3 regions of the Staphylococcus sp. GW821-FHT11H10 genome follow, and region 3 is predicted to be linked to each of the others. Evidence: riboswitches for the same ligand, from Rfam matches in the RefSeq annotation. Region 3 holds a riboswitch; each other region holds the start of a gene.
What was found. A riboswitch is a leader RNA that binds a small molecule or an ion and turns the genes downstream of it on or off. The one in region 3 is predicted to bind S-adenosylmethionine.

Region 1 (7,015 bases), on a different contig from region 3:
CAAAATAATAGTATCGCTTTGCTCTTTATCTATGGCTTAACCAGTTATATAGGAGGCATTCTTTTCTGCTGGTTTGGTGTTAAATTAGGGGGGCAACCTACATGATACATATACTATTTATTATGATAGGTGGTGGCATTGGTGCTGTTATCAGAGCTTGGTTAACAGATGTCTTTAAAAGTAAAATAACGTCACCTATACCGATTGCAACTTTAATAGTCAATCTCGTTGGTAGTTTCTTAATTGGCTTCGTATTTGGGATTGCTCAAGATTATCAATTATTTTCACTGTTTTTTATAACTGGCGTCCTTGGAGGATTAACAACCTTTTCAACTTTGTCTTATGAACTCGTCCAATTTATTTCGCCAAGTTTTAAACCTGTTCAATTTTTTAGTTATTCTATTTTACAATTTGTAATAGGGTTTACCTCATGCTTTATTGGTTATACGATATAAATAAATACACTTCATAGTTTTAAGATTAAATCTTGCAACTACGAAGTGTATTTTTACATTTTATATTAATGTCCTTCAAATGTTGCTGGATCAGGACCAATGCGTTGATCTTTATTTAGAGAATCAATTCGTTCCATTTGTTCATCTGTTAGTTTGAAATCAAAAACATTAATATTTTCCTCTATTCTTTGGGGTGTAACTGATTTAGGAATAACGATGACACCATGTTGCATGTTCCAACGAATGACGACTTGTGCTGCCGATTTATTAACTTCTTTACCAATTTGATTAAGTGTTTCATCATCTAAGATTTGGGCATTCATAAATGGTGACCATGACTCCATATGGATATTTTGTACTTCTAAATATTTACGTAGTTTATTTTGAGTGAAATATGGATGAAATTCTACTTGGTTGATGACTGGCTTAATAGAAACTTGAGCTAATAAAGCTTCAAAGTGTTCTGCATTGAAGTTACTTACACCAATATTTTTAACCTTATCATCTTTATATAAATCTTCCATACCTTTCCATGTATCAATCATTATTGCTTCATTGGTACCAGGCCAATGAACAAGATATAAATCTAAATAATCTAGTCCTAATTTATTGATACTTGTTTCATAAGCATTTGCAACATTTTCACGCCCAAAATCTTCAAAATATAGTTTTGATGTAATGAATAAATCTTTACGTTCTAACCCAGTAGCTTCTAGACCTTCCTTAATGCCTAAACCAACTTGTTCTTCATTACCATATACTTTAGCTGTATCAATACTACGATAACCTGAGACAATTGCATGCTTAACTGCCTCCTTACATTCATCGTTATTTTCTACTCTAAAAGTACCAATTCCAACTTTAGGCATTGTGTGACCATTATAAAATTCAATTGTTTCCATAAAAGAAACCTCTTTTCTTCTTATTTTAATAATTACTACTCTATTCCCAAAAATGTCCATATTGAAAACTTTAATATTAGTTTAGTTTATTATTTAAATAAGCTTCTCCTCAAAATTAAAAAGGGAGTGGGACAGAATTCTTTTTAAATTCGTCGTCCCACCCCCGCAAGGATGACTAGAACTGAAAAAAGCTTGAGTTAAGCGCATTTTCAGTTCAGTCAGCTACTGCGAATTTGCAAAATAGCATCATCATATTATTTATGTCCCAGGCTCTAATACTAATTAAATGATTCAATTTTATCCATAACATTTTGTAATTCATCTACGTTATATTGAATACGTCCATGGAATACAAATTTATTAAAGAACTCATCTAATTGATCAGGTCCAACTAGAACTTTAACACTTGAACTTTGTGCATAATTTGAAATCGTTACGTCTCCATCGTGTTTAGGATTAAAGTATAAAATCGCAGTTGGCGTATATTTAGCACCTAATTGTGTTTGCAAGTCTGACGCTAACTTTTCAATTGAAGTAAGTTGATCTGAATAATTAACGAATGACAACGAAGATTTATCTTCATTTTGATCGAGTACTAGCGTTTGAGGTGACTTAGCATCTAAATCTAAAGTACTAAATACATGCTCCATCATAGGCAATTCGTTAAATTGCTTATCACTTATACCTTGATAAACATGCCCTTTTAATAGTTGAGAATCTATAATATATAGACCTGTACGAGTAAGTACAAGGTGACTAATGCGTTCAATATCATTGAATTCATTACTTGGTAAGAAGATGTTTGCCATAATATGCATATCTTCAGGTCTAATACGTTTTTCTTTCACTAAACGATCTCTAATTCCAATTAAGCGCATATCTGTAACATATTCACTTTTGTTTTTTGAGAATAGTTTCAATGCATCAATTTCACGATCTTTACCGCTTACAGTTGCATCAAAATCTTCTTTTTGTTTAGTAACTTGCTTTTTATTTTGTATGCGTTCTTTCTCTAGGGCTTCGTCATGTGACGCTTTCATTTGCTTTTCTTTTAAGTCGTATTCTTCTTTTGTTTTCTGTTTAATATTGTTTTTACTTTTAAGTGTAACTAAGAATAATATTAAACAGATAATTGCAACTACAATTGCTACGATTAAACCAATTTCGATTGGTCCAAATGAATTCATTAAATCAACGCTCCTTTAATCTATCAGTAAATCTAATTATAATGGAAACTATCTATAATTTCGACAATTTCTTTTATATTATTTAAAGCGTTTATTAAGCTTGAACAGCATCTTTTAATACATTGACTTTATCTAATTTCTCCCATGGTAACAATACATCCGTTCTACCAAAGTGACCATAAGCAGCAGTTTGTTTGTATATAGGATGCTTTAAGTCTAACATTTTAATGATGCCTGCTGGACGTAAATCAAAGTTAGCTCTGACAGCTTCAACAAGTTGAGCCTCGGAAACTTTGCCCGTTTTAAATGTATCAATTGAAATTGAAACTGGTTCAGCCACTCCAATAGCATAAGCAAGTTGTACTTCACATTGGTCTGCTAGTCCTGCAGCAACAATATTTTTAGCTACATATCTTGCCGCATAAGCTGCTGATCGGTCTACTTTAGTTGGGTCTTTACCACTAAAGCAACCTCCTCCATGACGTGCATAACCACCATAAGTATCAACAATGATTTTACGTCCTGTTAATCCAGCATCACCTTGAGGTCCACCGATAACAAATCTTCCAGTAGGATTGATAAAGAATTTCGTTTCATTATCAATTAATCCTTCAGGAACTGTTGGGTATATTACATGTTCTTTAATGTCACTTTGAATTTGTTCTAATTCAATGTCATCCGCATGTTGAGATGACACTACAATCGTATCAATACGCTTAGGTTTATCTGATTCGTCGTATTCAACTGTAACTTGAACCTTACCATCAGGTCTTAAATAATCTAGAATACCATCTTTACGTACATCTGATAAACGCTTCGCTAATTGATGAGATAAAAAGATAGGTAGAGGCATATATGTTTCTGTTTCATTTGTAGCATATCCGAACATTAAACCTTGGTCACCGGCACCAGTAGCTTCAATCTCTTCTTCTGAAATATCATTTCTGTATTCAAGTGCTTTGTCGACACCTTGTGCAATATCAGGTGACTGCTCATCGATTGCAGTTAAAACTGCCATAGTTTGGTAATCATAGCCATATTTAGCACGAGTGTAGCCAATACCTTTAATTGTTTCTCTTACAACTTTAGGTATATCTACATAAGTTGATGTAGATATTTCACCTGAAATTAGAGCCATTCCAGTTGTTACAGTAGTTTCACAAGCAACACGTGCATTAGGATCATCTTTTAAGATTTCATCTAAAATGGCATCAGATACTTGGTCAGCAATCTTATCTGGATGTCCTTCTGTCACTGATTCTGAAGTAAATAAACGTTTATTATAAGTCATGATTTGCTCCTTTTATAACTATATTTACGAAAATTCTCTTTTAATTGTGAGCTCAAAAATAAAAGAGCCTTCTTCACTATTCAAGACAGAGAGAAGGCTCTTAAACGTCCATTCGCTCTTATCGTTCAGACGAGTATATGTCTGCAAACGGTTTGGCACCTTTCTTTAAAAAAAGAGGTTGCTGGGTTTCATTGGGTCCATGTCCCTCCACCACTCAGGATAAGAGAATCCGTTAAGAACTATACTACCTAATTCATTTATTAATGTCAATTTTGTTTTTACATGTTTTTTTGTCTTTTCCAGGTGGAATAATTACGGCATTATGTTATACTATTTTCATGTAAAGGCTTACAATATTGAATTTCTATAACACACGCTGGAGGGATTGGGTATGTCAGTAGATACATACGGCGAAACACCTAAAATTAAAAAATTATTGGAAAAAGAAAGCTCTCTTTTTCAGCTTTCAACAACTCAACTTTATTACAAAATTATGGATAATAATGAAGGAGAATTAACTGAACTTGGTGCTATCAATGCAAGCACAGGTAAATACACTGGACGTTCACCTAAAGATAAATTCATTGTTACAGAACCTTCTTATAAAGATAATATTCATTGGGGAGATATCAACCAACCTATCGATGAAGAAACTTTCTTAAATCTCTACTCTAAAGTTTTAGACTATCTTGATAAAAAAGACGAACTTTACGTTTTTAATGGTTATGCAGGTAGTGACAAAGACACACAATTGAAACTTACAGTTATCAATGAACTTGCATGGCATAACCTTTTTGCTCAAAACATGTTTATCCGCCCAGATTCTAAAGAAGAAGCTAGTAATATAAAACCTAACTTCACAATTGTTTCAGCACCTCACTTTAAAGCTGATCCTGAAGTTGATGGAACTAAATCAGAAACTTTTGTTATCATTTCATTCAAACATAAAACCATTTTAATTGGTGGTACAGAGTATGCTGGTGAGATGAAAAAAGGTATCTTCTCAGTAATGAACTACTTGCTTCCAATGCAAGATATTATGAGTATGCATTGTTCTGCGAATGTTGGAGATAAAGGAGACGTAGCCTTATTCTTCGGATTATCAGGTACAGGTAAAACAACTTTATCAGCAGCACCGGATAGAAAATTGATTGGTGATGATGAACACGGTTGGAATAAAAATGGTATTTTCAATATTGAAGGCGGTTGTTACGCAAAAGCAATCAACCTTTCTAAAGAAAAAGAACCTCAAATTTATAACGCGATTCAATACGGTACTATATTAGAGAATACTGTGGTTAACGAGCGTGGTGCTGTTGATTTCGATGATAATTCATATACTGAAAATACACGTGCTGCCTATCCAATTCATCACATTGATAATATTGTATTACCATCTAAAGCAGCACATCCTAATACAATAATTTTCTTAACTGCTGACGCATTTGGTGTACTTCCACCTATTGCTAAATTAACTAAATCTCAAGCGATGTACCATTTCTTAAGTGGTTTCACTTCTAAATTAGCTGGAACTGAGCGTGGCGTTACTGAACCAGAACCATCATTCTCAACTTGTTTTGGTGCACCTTTCTTACCACTTAATCCTATTAAATATGCAGATTTATTAGGTGAACTAATAGATAAACATGATGTTGATGTATACTTAGTTAACACTGGATGGACTGGTGGTAAATATGGCGTAGGTAGACGTATTAGTCTACATTACACTCGTTATATGGTAGATCAAGCAATTAAAGGTAAATTGAAAAATGCAGAGTTTACAAAAGATGAGAAATTCGGTTTAAGTATTCCTACTGAAATGGAAGATGTTCCTAAAACAATACTTAATCCAATTAATGCTTGGAGTGATTCTGATAAATATCGCGCTCAAGCCGATGACTTAATCCAACGTTTTGAAGAAAACTTCAAGAAATTCGGTCCAGAAGTTGAAGAAATTGCTAACACTGGTGGCTTTAAAAAATAATTAAATATTTATTAAAAAGGCAACGTATAATGCGTACTGTATTGAACCCTTATACGTTGTCTTATTATATTTCTTCACACTTCGTCATCCATTGATGCACATAATCGAGCGCTAATTTCATTGCTTGTGGTCTAGGTACATGCCCTTCATCAAGTTGATAAAATGTGTCGTGAACAACACCTTTTAATTTCAATTGTTCTTCCAAGTAATAGGCATGATGAATACCTACTTGTTTATCCTTGCCACCATGAACTATTAAAATTGGTGAACTATTAGAATCAATAAGTTTTATCGCATCTCTTTGGTCATAAGATTCTTTATTTTTGGAAGGATGTCCTACCATTCGACGCAACATCCCTCTTAAATCAGTACGTTCTTCATACATCAAGTGCATACTTGATACACCACCCCAGATGATGTAACTATCGACTGGGTAATCTTGATATGTAAGTAGTCCTTGTATTCCACCTCTTGAGAAACCAATCATGTGTATATATGCATTAGGAAATCGTTGTTTAAGTATCTTTATGAGATAGGTAACATCTTTTAAATCAGCGTTAGCAAACTCATCTCTACCTTCACTTCCATTACTTCCTCTATAGTAAGGACCTACAACTAAGGTATTTTCATTTGCAAACTGCATTAGTCTTGCTGCACGTACACGTCCGACTTGTCCCTTACCTCCTCGCAAATATACTACGATTCTTTTTACTGTCTTCTTTAAAGGGCACATCTGTAATGCTTTTACTTTTAAACCCTCAACTTTATAGGTAATTTCATCGAATTGATGCGTTCTTGATGCTATAGGCATTTTCTTAGTCGCGATAATATCCAAGTTCTATCATCCTCTCGACACATTTAAGAATTGCATTATCTTGTATTAAATAACTTTGTTTATCTAATGGAATAGAATTAATATTATCAAATAATAATGGCCCTCTCGTTTCTAAATAATCACTTTTCTCTTCAAATGATTTAACCTTCACGATATATACATCTTTTTTGAAAATTGAGTTATCGAATGTATGAACCTGATACTGAGCAATATAATCTATCGTTTCAGGTATGCCTCCTGTTTCTTCAAAAAGTTCTCTCTTGATTGCTTGTATACTTTGTTCTCCTTCTTCAACCTTACCACCTGGAAACTCAATGCCACGCATTTTGTGCTGAGTAAAAAGTAACTGGTTCTTATATAG
Region 2 (7,015 bases), on a different contig from region 3:
AATGTTAATATGGCTGCCATTTGGTTAACGAATTCTGATAAAGATACAGAATTAAATGTAAAAGATGGTCTTTATTGTTGCGAAGATAATATAGAAGTTCTATTAAAAAAGCTCCTTGATGATGAATATAAAGATTTAACAATTTATAACTAGTTTAATATGAAAAATAGAGTGTATAGAAAGTAACTATTTTCTGTACACTCTATTTTTATGCGTGATGGACAATTCTCATCTCAGAACTCTTGTAACATAATCAGGGTATCATTAATTTTAAAAAATTAAATGTATGCAAATATTAGATGATTTATTATATAAAATTTTGCCAAATTGATTAATAGTACATAAAGTATGCTATTCTATAAGAAAGTTAGGTTCTCTTATTTAGGATAATTAAACTATTTAAATCGCTTACTATTCTAAATAATGAGAGCCTAATTATACATATAAAGCATATTCGGAGGCTAAGGGAATGAAAAAGAACAAAATATTTGCTGTATTAACAACAAGTGCTTTGTTACTCGCTGCGTGCAGTAATGGTGATAATTCATCTAGTAGCGGGCAAAAAGGGGACAGCCAGAAGAACGAACAAACTAACAGTCAAAGCGAGAAATTAAAAAAGAATAATGACAAAAATAAGAATGAGAATAAAGTCGATTACCCTAAAGATGGCGTTAAAGGTATTTATGTCACAAGCAATTCGACAGAAGGCGATAAGATTGATGAATTAATTAAGTTCATTAAAGATTCTAAATTAAATACAATGGTTATCGATGTTAAAGATGATGAAGGTAATATCACAATGAAACTTAACACTGGAAATAAACAAGTAGATAAGAACACATTAGATATTGTAGATGGTAAGAAATTGTTGAAAAAATTGCATAATAACAATATTTATCCAATTGCTCGTATCGTTACATTTAAGGATACTAAATTAGCTGAAGAACATCCTGAGTGGTCATTTAAAGAAAGTGATGGGTCAGTTTGGACTAATGGTAAAGGCGATAGCTTTGTTAACCCATTCATGAAGGAAGTATGGGATTATGATATTACTGTCGCTAAAGCAGCAGCTAAAGCTGGATTCCAAGATATCCAATTTGACTATGTGCGTTTCCCAGAAGGCTTTGAAAATGAAGCAGACAGTTTAACTTATAGTAAGGGTGACTACAAAAATAGCAAGTTAAGTTCAGGTGATCAACGTGTTGATACAATTACAAAATTCTTAGAACATGCTAATAAAGAGTTGAAACCAATGGGTGTTAACGTATCGGCAGACGTATTTGGCTATTCTGCATTAGTTAAAAACGCACCAGGCATTGGTCAAAGTTTCCCTAAAATGTCTGAAAATGTAGATGCGATTTCATCAATGATTTATCCTTCACATTGGAGTAACGGTGACTTTGGTTTAGATGCTCCGGATACAGAACCGTACAAAACAGTAAATCGATACATTCAAAAAGAAAATAGTTTACTAGATTCACTAGGTAAGAAAAAACCAATTTCTCGTCCATGGATTCAAGATTTCACAGCATCATATTTAGGTGATGGTAATTATATTGATTATGATGCCAAAGCAGTATCTGAACAAGTTCAGGCTTTAAAAGATAATGGTGTGAATGAGTTCTTACTATGGAATGCGGGTAACGAATATACTGAAGGTGCAAACTATAATCCTAAAAAAGGTAGCGCGAAAGAACGTGACCCAGAAGGTGTAGAGCAAGATACAAAACAGCAAGACAATAAAGACGACAATAAAAAAGATAGTACTGAAGAGAATGGGAACAGCAATCAATAATAAAAAAGGCGAGATGACTTTGAAGTCATCTCGTTTTTTCTATGAGATTTTTTTATGAGATTGTTTAGCTACTAACGCACCGCCTAGTAATAAGAAAATGCTACCTAATAATTGAATGGATTGTTCACTGTCTGAATGACCAGTTTCAGGTAATGAAGATTGAGCATTTGTGCTATTATGGTTACCTTGTTTTTTTACTGATTGAGACGAAGGCACTTCGTTAGATTTAACGTTACCGACATAATATGAATTTAATTCACGCGCACAATCTACAGAATTAATTTTAGATGCTTCTTCCTTTAGATCATCTAATTCAGCAGCATTTGCAATACCGTGTTCAACATATGTTTCTCCACTTTGAAGTTGATTAAAGTTACTATATTTATCATTTTTATATTCGACTTGGCCATTTTTATGAACTTTATAAACCCCTAAACCAGCATTTGCTTTATTATGGCTTTTAATTTCAAAATAGTCCCCTTTGTCGATTACTTTTCCAAAGTTTTGTAAATCTGGATTACCTCCACTATTTGATAACGCCTCTGAAGCAACTTCTTGTGCGTTATTCTTAGTAACGATATCAGCAGCAAAAGCTTGATGTCCACTAAAAGCAGTTAATAATACTGTACTTGAAATAAGTGTTGACGCAAATAGAGAAACCTTCATCACAATGAAAACCCCATTTCATTATTTATCTTTTACAGCCTTAGTGTAACACTCAGAATTAATTAAAATAGGGGTTTAAAGTAAACCATATTGAAACTTTAAATTAGCTTAAAGAATGACATATTTGTAAAGTTAGATTTACAATATTAAAGTTTTTATGAATATAAGTAATCGTGATACTAAATTTAATGATGCTAACTTACCATTTCTTTTTAGAAAAGTAAGGGATAGACCATGCCATGCAAACAGTGAAAATCAAATGTGCAATCATCCATAAACCGTATTCTGTCCAACTAAATTGAAAAAATGAACGTTGTGCCAATAGAATAAGTAATGGATATAATATTAGAAAAATGATGATCAGTAATAAATAACTTATTTTGTAAAAAGGTTTGAAAAATTTATAAATAATTAGAAATGTGATGTAAATTAAAAATCCAATGACAATATGAATCAATAGTTCTAAAATCAGTGGTGTTTGATTTGGGTCAGCAATGAAATCGATATTGATTAATAACAAGGTTAGGTGCGTCGTGTGTGTTACGACATCTATAGTAAACATGATAAGCAATAATAAAATGCTAATCAGTAATGCACTAAGAAAGTGGTAGCCGTATCGTATCATAATTATCCATCCTTCAAATGAGTTTAACAAGCTATTCCCTATGATGAAGGAAATCACACATTTTAAAAATTTAGAATATTTAAAAAATGATATTGACCCAAACACTATCCAATGCTAATATAATAACAATTCAATAAAACTTGTTAACTCTTATCAAGAGTGGTGGAGGGATGTGCCCTAAGAAGCCCAGCAACCGTCGTTTAACGAAATGGTGCTAATTCACATAAAGTAGACAATACTTTAAGAGATAAGAGAAAGTGTATCGATACTTTCTCTTAAATAATAGAAAGTATTTTTTTATGTCTTCTAACTATTTAAGAGTTGAAGTGTAATTGAATCATTATTAAAAAAGAGGTGTCGATATACATGAAAAAATGGTTAAGTGTTATAAGTATTTTAGTTTTAGTTATTGTATTAGCTGGATGTGGCAAAGATAAAGAGGATAATAAAAAAATCACGGTTGCTGCTTCACCTGCACCCCATGGAGATGTGTTGAAGAAAGCTAAAGAACAATTAAAGAAAAAAGGTTATGATTTAGAAGTTAAAGAGGTAAATGATTATAAAGTGCCAAATAAACTATTAGATAAAGGTGATGTAGATGCGAACTTCTTCCAACATGTACCTTATTTAAAAGCTGAAAAGAAGAGTCATGGATATAAAATAGAAGAATTAGGTAAAGTATTTACAACTCCAATGGGCGTATACAGTAAAAAATATAAAAATCTAAAAGATATTCCTGAAGGTTCAACGATTTATGTTTCAAATAATCCAGCGGAAGAAGGACGATTTTTATCATTCTTTGTAGATGAAGGTCTCATTAAGTTGAAAAAAGGTGTCAAAATTGAAGATGCTAAGTTTGAAGATATCGCTGAAAATAAAAAGAATTTAAAATTCAATCATCAACAAGGGGCTGAGTTTTTACCAAAGACATATAAAAACGGTGAAGGAGCAGCAGTGATTATGAATTCTAACTATGCCATCGATAATGGTTTGAAACCTTCTAAAGATGCAATTGTTATGGAAGGTAAATCATCTCCGTTTGCCAATATTATTGCTGTACAAGAAGGACATAAAAAAGATAAAAAGTTCCAAGAATTATTAAAAGTTATGCAATCGAAAGAAATTAAAGATTATATTAAGAAAGAATATGGAGACGATGTAATTCCATACGAAAGTAAATAATTATCCATATTAAACTACCCGCAAAGTAATAGCTTTGTGGGTTCTTTTTAAAAAAAAATAATAAATACCAAAAATTATAAACTTTAATTATTTTTGATTATTCAGAAAATATTTACAAATCTGACAATTATTAGTAATATATTGAATATTATCACTTAAATAGTGTTTATTTAGAGGGCCGTAGAACTTTTCAAATAGAGGGAAGCAAAAGGGATGGTCTATCTTGGGAGGATGAGCCGATATGAGTAAAGCAGAGGAATTAATTAATGAAGATGGGAAATACTTCGCCGCATCAGGGAGAATAAAATACTATCCATTAGCCATTGACCATGGTTATGGTGCGACACTAGTAGATGTGGATGGTAAAGAATATATTGATTTATTATCAAGTGCAAGTTCACAAAATGTAGGACACGCACCTAAACCAGTTACTGAAGCGATTAAGAAACAAGCTGAGAAATTTATTCATTATACACCAGCATATATGTATCATGAACCAGCAGTAAAATTATCTAAAAAGCTATGTGAAATTGCTCCAGGTGACTATGAAAAGCGTGTAACGTTTGGATTAAGTGGGTCTGATGCGAATGACGGTATTATTAAATTTGCGAGAGCTTATACGGGGCGCCCTTACATTATTAGTTTCACAAATGCATATCATGGGTCAACATTTGGGTCATTATCCATGTCTGCCATTAGTTTAAATATGCGCAAACACTATGGACCATTATTGAATGGATTTTATCATATTCCATTCCCTGATAAATATAGAGGGATGTTTGAGCAGCCAAATGCAAATACAGTTGAAGAGTATCTTGCACCATTAAAAGAAATGTTTGCGAAATATGTGCCAGCGGATGAAGTGGCTTGTATAGTTGTAGAAACAATCCAAGGTGACGGAGGTCTATTAGAACCTGTAGATGGTTACTTTGAGGCATTAGAAGCGTTATGCCGTGAACATGGTATTCTAATTGCTGTAGACGATATTCAACAGGGGTTAGGGCGAACTGGTACATGGAGTTCAATTGATCACTTTAATTTCACACCGGATTTAATTACATTTGGTAAATCACTAGCAGGTGGATTACCGATGTCTGCTATTGTTGGTCGTAAAGAAATCATAGAGACACTTGAGGCACCGGCACATCTATTTACAACTGGTGCGAATCCTGTAAGTTGTGAAGCGGCTTTAGCTACATTAGGTATGATTGAAGATGAAGATTTATTAACTGCTAGTTCTGAAAAAGGGGCTTACGTGCGCAAGCGAATGGATCAATGGGTGAATGATTATGATTTCGTTGGAGATGTGCGTGGTAAAGGTTTATCAATTGGTATTGATATCGTATCAAATAAACAAGCTAAGACGAGAGCTTCTGAAGAAGCACTTAAAATATGTAATTATTGTTTTGATCATGGTCTTGTATTGATTGCAGTAGCTGGTAATGTACTACGTTTCCAACCACCATTAGTTATTACGTATGAACAATTAGATTATGCTTTAAATACAATAGAGAATGCATTGCAAGCGTTACAAGATGGACAACTGAATAATTATAATATTGATGGTCAAGGCTGGTAACACGAAAAGAAGCACCTATCTCAATCGATGAGACAGGTGCTTTTTCATTTGTATTAATCTTTTGGTACGACGTAGTCCTCTTCTTCATTTTTCTTAGAATGTCGAACACCATAACTTAAATAGATTATGATACCAACAACGAACCAAATTAAAGTATATAGTTTAGCATCGAAACTTAATCCCCAGAATACAAGTAATACTAAAATAAATGTGATTATTGGTAGTACAGGGAAGAACGGTACTTTAAACGATGGTTCAGGTAAATCTTTACCTTCACGTTTTCTTAAACGATACATTGCAAGAGACACAAACATAAATGCGACTAATGTTCCTGCTGAGATAAGTTGTGCCAAGAATGCAAATGGGAACATTGAACCAATTAATACACCAATAATAGTTAGGATTAAAAGTGCTCTGTTTGGTAGATGTTTATGGTTTAATTTTGATAACCAAGGTGGTAATAAACCATCACGACCAAATGAATATAATAAACGTGATCCTGCTAACATCATACCAATTAAAGCGGTGAACATACCGATTACTGAAATAGCTTGAATGACAGCAGCAATAATACCGTGGCCACTTTGACGAAGTGCCCAACCTACAGGTTCAGCATTACCAGCGTATTTAGAATAATGGAACATACCAACCAATACTAAAGCTACACCTACGAATAATACTAAAGCGACAGCTAATGAACCAAGAATACCACGAGGCATTGTTCTTTGTGGGTTGATAGCTTCTGCAGAGTTGGCTGCGATTGAATCAAATCCAATATAAGCTAAGAAAATCATAGAAACCCCAGCATAAATACCTTGCCAACCACCGAAATCACCATTTTCAGTCACTTTATGTTCTGGAATAAACGGAACATAGTTAGATGCTTGGATAGCAGTTAAACCTACGATAATGAACAATACGATTGCAAATACTTTTAAGATAACTAAGACGTTTTCTACACGTGCTGCTTCAGTCATACCACGTGATAAAATGATTGCAGTAATAATGATTACAACAGCAGCGATAATATCAATCACACCACCATCAGCTCCGAATGGATTCGATAATGCTTTAGGCAATACGATACCTAATGGTGATACGAGTCCTCTTAAATTGGCAGAGAATCCGGATGCTACAAAGGCTACGGCAATAAAGTATTCAGCTAAAA
Region 3 (7,015 bases):
CTTACAGACTTACGTCAACATATCATATATGAAGATATTTGGACGCCACACGATATTGAACGCACTTATGGTTCAAATAAAGGTGCCATTTATGGTGTAGTGGCAGATAAGAAGAAAAATAAAGGGTTCAAGTTTCCTAAACAAAGTGAATACTTTGATAATTTATTCTTTGTTGGAGGATCTGTTAATCCTGGTGGCGGTATGCCGATGGTGACGTTAAGTGGACAACAAGTAGCAGATAAAATTAATGCACTTGAATGTAAGGTTACCACTGATTCAAGAGAATAGAGGTAATACAATTATGACTAAATTAGAGTCACTTCTCCATGCTAGTACAGGTCTATCATTAATAAGTGGTTATTTAATGTATAATCGTCGTTATTTACTCTCGTTTGATAAGAAACGCGAGGGTGAGACAACACAATCAATTAGTGTGATTATACCAGCGCGCAACGAGGAAAAGAGATTGCCTAAACTGTTAAAAAGTTTGTCTCAACAATCAATGCGAGTTGAATGTATAGTCATGGATGATGATTCAAATGATAGAACAGCTGAGATAGCACGAGAGATGGGCGCGAAAGTGTATAATGTGACGTATGACAACAATGGTAATACCTGGATTGGTAAGTCATATGCATGTTATCTAGGTGCTTCTTATACAGTATCAGATATTCTTATATTTATGGATGCAGACGTAGAATTGAATAATGAACACGCCCTAGAGGCAATTATTCAGTCATATGCACGACAACAATATCGTGGATTAATGAGTATTCAACCGTATCATGTTGTTTATAAACCTTATGAACACTTATCGGCTATGTTTAATCTTATGACAGTTGTAGGTACAAATAGTTTTTCGACTTTATCCAAATCTAAAGGGGAGTCATTAGCATTTGGACCTGTTACAGTCATGAACAAATCCGATTATATCCTGACACAAGGGCATAAAAATGCTGCATCTCATATTATTGAAGGATTTTCTTTAGGAAAAGCGTTTCAACGTTGCCAATTGCCAGTGACGCGGTTTGAAGGTCAGGGATTTGTTAGCTTTAGAATGTATGAAGCAGGATTTAAAACAATGATAGAGGGATGGACGAAACACTTAGCGGTAGGTGCTTCGTCAACACAACCTCATATCATGATGTTAATTATCTTATGGATGGTGGGATGTATCACCTCATTTAGCGGATTAGCACTTAGTTTATTTATGAAAACTTTGTCATTTAAGCGAATGGCGTTATCATATAGTTTATATACATTACAATTTATTCGTTTACATCGTCGAGTAGGACGTTTTTCAATTTTATTTTTAGCTATCAACCCAATATTGTTTTTAGTGTTTATTTTAGTTTATATAAATTCATATCGTCACATTCATTACACGAAACAGGTAAAATGGAAGGGACGACAATTTAGTATTAAATAATATTTAGCAGGGGGTTCTCCATGAGCACATTAGAAGAAAATTATCAATATTGTCATCAAATTATGAAAGATTACTCCAAGAGTTTCTCATATGCGTTTGATATGTTACCAGAACAACAACGACGAGCAATCTGGGCGATTTATGCAGTTTGTAGAATCGTTGATGATAGTATCGATGTACACCAAGACGTGGAATATCTACATAAGATTAACCGTGATGTTAAAGCTATTGAACATCAAACAACAACGACATTTGAAAGTGATGACCGCATTATGACGGCATTTGCTGATGCAGCTACACATTTCCAAATGAATTTCCAAGCCCTCTATGACTTAATTGATACGGTTGAAGCAGACCAGCATTTCGAAATGTTTGAAACAGATCGTGGTCTACTAGATTATTGTTATGGTGTTGCGGGAACTGTAGGCGTATTACTGATCCCAATACTAGCAACGCCACCGTCAGATGAAGCATATGAGTATGGAAAGCAATTAGGTGAAGCGCTTCAATTAACGAACATACTACGTGATGTTGGTGAAGATTATCGCAACGGGCGTATTTACTTTAGTAAAGCGCGTTTAAATGAATTTAATGTTTCAATTGCTGATGAAATAGAACGTGATCAACTCTCTGACAATTACATTAAAATTTGGGAATTCTACGCTACATTAGCCGATAATAACTATGACATGGTTTTAAATCATCTTGATGTATACAATGAAGAATCTCGAATGATTATTGAGTTAGCAGCCCAAGTATATCGAGGTATATTAACCGAAGTACGTAAAGCAGATTACTCATTGAAAGACCGTGCGTACGTTTCTAAATGGAAAAAACATAAAATCTACCGCAATTTAAAGAAAAAATATAAAGATTAGGTCAGATATATGCAATATAGCAGTAGTAGGCGCTGGCGTTACCGGCTTAGCAGCTGCAGCACGACTAGCCGCTAAAGGTCATCAAGTTACAATATTTGAGAAGAATGAACAAGTTGGTGGCCGTATGAGCCAATTTAAGAAAGATGGCTTTACTTTTGATATGGGACCAACCATAGTGATGGTACCGGATGTTTATAAAGCCGTATTTGAAGAAAGTGGCAAACGCTTTGAAGATTACGTAGATATGAAGCCACTTACACATATTTTTGATATTTATTTTTCTGATAAAGATAAAGTGAGTGTATCAACTGATTTAGCACAACTTAGTCAAACGTTAGAAGCGACAGAACCAGGTTCTACTCAAGGTTTTATGCAATTTTTAACGGATGTGTATAAACGATATGAAGTGGCTCGCAAATACTTCCTTGAACGAACATTCCGTAAACCAAGTGAATTTTATAACCCATTGACGCTATATCGTGGATTAAAATTAAAGACATTTAATAATGCGAATCAATTAATAGATAATTATGTATCCAATGAAAAAATACGTAAGTTACTCGCATTTCAAACGTTATACATAGGTATTGATCCTAAACAAGGGCCTTCAATTTATTCTATTATTCCAATGATTGAAATGGTACATGGTGTTCATTATATAAAAGGCGGTATGTATGGCTTAGCACAAGGTTTACTACAACTTGGTCAAGACCATGGTGTTAAAGTAGAACTTAATGCAGATGTACAAGAAATCATTATTGACCCTAAATTCAAACGTGCAGATGGTCTACGTGTTAATGGTGATATTCGACGTTTTGACAAAGTGCTATGTACTGCTGACTTTCCATATGTGGCACAAAACTTAATGCCTGTGCACTCACCTTTAAAGAACTATTCTCCTGAAAAGGTAGATAACATGGACTATTCATGTTCAGCATTTTTAATTTATGCAGGTATTAATCGTCAATTACGTGATAAATTACATGTACATAATGTTGTATTTGCTAGAGATTTTAGAGGCAATATTGATGACATTTTTAGTGGTAAGATGCCTGATGACCCATCATTATATCTTTACTTCCCATCTGTAGAAGACGAAGCATTAGCGCCTAAAGATCAGACAGGGATGTATGTCTTAATGCCAGTCCCTGAGTTGAAGACAGGTGAAATTGACTGGAACGATCCTAATATGGTTGAAAAAGCGAAAGATGTCATTTATAACAAATTAGAAACGATTGAGGCACTTAAAGATATACGTCAGGATGTTGTATCTGAAACAGTATTTACACCGCTTGATTTTGAGAGTCGTTATAATGCCAAATTCGGCTCAGCATTTGGACTTATGCCAACACTTACACAAAGTAATTATTATAGACCACCAAATGTATCAAGAGATTATAAAGACTTATACTTTGCAGGGGCAAGTACGCACCCTGGTGCAGGTGTGCCAATTGTGTTGACGAGTGCTAAAATTACTGCCGAAGCAATGTTAGAAGACATAGAACACGGAAAATAAAGTAAAACTTGCTATAAATCTGAAAATTATAAATATTGACAATACTTATTGAACTGATACAATAAATATTAATTCAATAGACTTATCCAGAGAAGTGAAGGGATTTGGCCCAATGAAACTTCAGCAACAGACTTAAAAGACAAAAGTACTGTGCTAACTCCAAAGAGGTATGCCTCAAAGATAAGTGTCATAGTCATAACTAAGCTATATGTCACTATCAATTGAGAGTGATATATAGCTTTTTTAATTTGAAAAGGGGGTAAATAATGACAATTTCTAATAAACTAGCCAATATTCCTGATAGTTATTTTGGTAAAACGATGGGGCGTAAGGTTGAGCATGGACCACTACCGTTAATTAATATGGCAGTTGGTATCCCGGATGGCGAAACGCCTAAAGGCATTGTTGATCACTTTGCTGATGCTGTTCGAATTCCTGAAAATCAAAAATATGGTGCATTTCATGGTAAGGAATCCTTTAAAGAAGCAATTGTTAATTTCTATCAACGACAATATGGTGTTGAACTGCATAAAGATGATGAAGTGTGCATACTTTATGGTACTAAAAATGGTTTAGTGGCTTTGCCTACATGTATTGTTAATCCTGGAGAAAACGTGCTACTTCCAGACCCAGGTTATACGGATTATCTTGCTGGTGTCATGCTTGCTGATGCCAATCCAGTACCACTTAATTTGGAGCCACCACATTATTTGCCAGATTGGAGCAAAGTAGATGCACAAACATTAGCACGTACGTCACTCGTTTATTTGACTTACCCAAATAATCCTACTGGATCAACGGCTACTAAAGCAGTGTTTGATGAAGCAATTCAAAGATTTAAAGGTACGCATACAAAGATCGTTCATGATTTCGCGTATAGTGCTTTTGGATTTGATGCAAAGAACCCAAGTATACTTGCTTCTAAAGATGCAAAGGAAGTAGCAATTGAAATTTTTTCATTATCTAAAGGTTATAATATGTCAGGATTTAGAGTAGGATTCGCAGTAGGTAACAAAGACATGATACAAGCGCTGAAGAAATATCAAACACATACTAATGCTGGTATGTTTGGTGCCCTTCAAGATGCAGCAACATACGCACTTAATCACTATGATGACTTTCTAGATCAACAAAATGAAACATTCAAACGTCGTCGTGACACGTTTGAGAAACAATTAAAAGATGCCAATTTACCATTTGTACATTCTAAAGGTGGTATTTACTCATGGCTTCAAACACCACCAGGGTATGATAGTGAATCATTTGAACAGTATTTGTTGAAAGAACAATCGATCTTAGTGGCGCCTGGCATTCCATTTGGTGAAAATGGTCGTCATTACGTCCGTATTTCCCTAGCATTAGATGACCAATTATTAACTGAAGCGGCTAAACGATTAGCTTCTTTATCTTATTTATATAACGAGTAACAAGAAGTCACAAATAGAAAGGATGAAATTTTATGACTAAAATTAAAATAATGAGTGTACGAGATGAAGATATTCCTTATATTGAAGAATGGGCGGAACAAAATAATGTCGAAGTAGAGTTAAATAAAGAAATATTAACAGAAGATAATGTCGATGATGTTCAAGGATTTGATGGTTTATCTTTGTCTCAACAACATCCAATATCGGAAGATGTATTTGCCAAATTGCAACAATTTGGCATTAAACATATTGCACAACGTAGTGCTGGATTTGATACATACGACTTAAATTTAGCTACACAATATGGCATTATCATATCTAATGTACCGTCATATTCACCTAGTTCAATTGCAGAGTTTGCAGTGACACAAGCCATTAATATTGTAAGAAATCAGAACGACATTCAACGTAAACTTAAAGACTATGATTTTAGATGGGAACCATCAATATTGTCGCGTTCAATAAGCGATTTAACCGTAGCTGTTATAGGAACAGGACGTATTGGTTCGATAGCGGCAAGTATTTTTGCAAAAGGATATAGAAGTCATGTTGTTGCATATGATCCATTTCCTAATGAAAAGGTTGCGCAATATGTTGAGTATAAGGATACGTTGGAAGAAGCTTTACGTGATGCAGATATTGTTACAGTTCATATTCCAGCAACGAAATATAATCCACATCTCTTCAATAGAGATTTATTTTCAAAATTTAAAAAAGGTGCCGTATTTGTAAACGCTGCTAGGGGATCGATAGTAGATACGAGAGCATTACTAGATGCGATTGATAGTGGACACATTAAAGGCGCAGCGTTAGACACCTATGAGCATGAACGAGGGTTGTTCCCAGGAGATTATCGTAATAAAGCAATTAATGATGACTTATTAGATGAACTAATTGCTAGAGAAGATATCTGGTTAACACCACATATCGCGTTTTATACTGATGCGGCAGTTAAGAACTTAATTGTTGATGCACTCGATGCAGTCATTGATGTCATGAATACAGGTACGACAAAATTAAGAGTGAATTAAAAAAATAAGAGTTGGGCATGGGACAGAATTATTTAAAAATTCAATGTCCCATACTCAACTCCTCATATTTTGCCAGCACGATTGCTCACTTTTCTAGTTCGCCTACATCCTAATGGCTTTTGTACGGGCCTTATTGACTGCCTAACAAAAGCAGGTTTCTTATTCAGATCTTATTTTACATCGTAGCCTTGGTCTTCAATAGCTTCTTTCATTTGTTCAACTGATACTCTATTTTCGTCGTAATCGACGCGAACTTGATTTTTATCTAAGTCTACTTCTGCTGAAGTCACACCGTTTAATTTCGCTAGTGCTGATTCAACAGCATTTCTACAATGATCACAACTCATACCTTCAACATTAATAACTTTATTAATCATACCTGTCACCTCCGATGTTCTTAGTAATATATACCCATATTTTACTCCTTTTTAATAAACAAAGAAATAAAATAGAAATGCTTCATAATTATAATTTCATTCGTTTTAGTCTTAAGGCATTACTTACTACACTAACTGAACTTAAGGCCATCGCAGCACCAGCTATCCAAGGGGCAAGTAATCCCATTGCCGCAATAGGGATGCCTGCAATGTTGTATCCAAATGCCCAGAATAAGTTCTGTTTAATATTGCGAATTGTTTTATGACTTGCATGAATGGCCTTAGGAACTAATTGGATATCTCCGCCAAGAATGGTGATATCTGCAGCTTCTATTGCTACTTCAGTGCCCGTTCCCA

Region 1: another riboswitch for S-adenosylmethionine. It lies ahead of metK (methionine adenosyltransferase); the one in region 3 lies ahead of AC1RRU_RS09360 (aminotransferase class I/II-fold pyridoxal phosphate-dependent enzyme).
Region 2: another riboswitch for S-adenosylmethionine. It lies ahead of AC1RRU_RS04755 (MetQ/NlpA family ABC transporter substrate-binding protein); the one in region 3 lies ahead of AC1RRU_RS09360 (aminotransferase class I/II-fold pyridoxal phosphate-dependent enzyme).

What each region holds. Positions count from the first base shown of each region.
Region 1 covers NZ_JBXARC010000035.1:3,812-10,826, reverse strand. The annotation lists gene crcB (fluoride efflux transporter CrcB) at 1-105, shown strand, start outside; gene AC1RRU_RS12065 (fluoride efflux transporter FluC) at 102-455, shown strand; gene AC1RRU_RS12060 (aldo/keto reductase) at 521-1,357, opposite strand; gene AC1RRU_RS12055 (hypothetical protein) at 1,636-2,544, opposite strand; gene metK (methionine adenosyltransferase) at 2,639-3,835, opposite strand; SAM riboswitch class I at 3,951-4,061, opposite strand; gene pckA (phosphoenolpyruvate carboxykinase (ATP)) at 4,227-5,819, shown strand; gene AC1RRU_RS12040 (alpha/beta hydrolase family protein) at 5,884-6,654, opposite strand; gene ytkD (RNA deprotection pyrophosphohydrolase) at 6,635-7,015, opposite strand, start outside.
Region 2 covers NZ_JBXARC010000005.1:116,583-123,597, forward strand. The annotation lists gene AC1RRU_RS04735 (HAD family hydrolase) at 1-153, shown strand, start outside; gene AC1RRU_RS04740 (putative glycoside hydrolase) at 470-1,795, shown strand; gene AC1RRU_RS04745 (LPXTG cell wall anchor domain-containing protein) at 1,835-2,461, opposite strand; gene AC1RRU_RS04750 (hypothetical protein) at 2,661-3,086, opposite strand; SAM riboswitch class I at 3,234-3,340, shown strand; gene AC1RRU_RS04755 (MetQ/NlpA family ABC transporter substrate-binding protein) at 3,453-4,268, shown strand; gene AC1RRU_RS04760 (aspartate aminotransferase family protein) at 4,510-5,847, shown strand; gene AC1RRU_RS04765 (APC family permease) at 5,901-7,015, opposite strand, start outside.
Region 3 covers NZ_JBXARC010000017.1:20,088-27,102, reverse strand. The annotation lists gene AC1RRU_RS09380 (phytoene desaturase family protein) at 1-288, shown strand, start outside; gene AC1RRU_RS09375 (glycosyltransferase family 2 protein) at 302-1,429, shown strand; gene AC1RRU_RS09370 (phytoene/squalene synthase family protein) at 1,450-2,307, shown strand; gene AC1RRU_RS09365 (phytoene desaturase family protein) at 2,315-3,823, shown strand; SAM riboswitch class I at 3,903-4,010, shown strand; gene AC1RRU_RS09360 (aminotransferase class I/II-fold pyridoxal phosphate-dependent enzyme) at 4,090-5,250, shown strand; gene AC1RRU_RS09355 (D-lactate dehydrogenase) at 5,283-6,281, shown strand; gene copZ (copper chaperone CopZ) at 6,452-6,658, opposite strand; gene AC1RRU_RS09345 (heavy metal translocating P-type ATPase) at 6,747-7,015, opposite strand, start outside.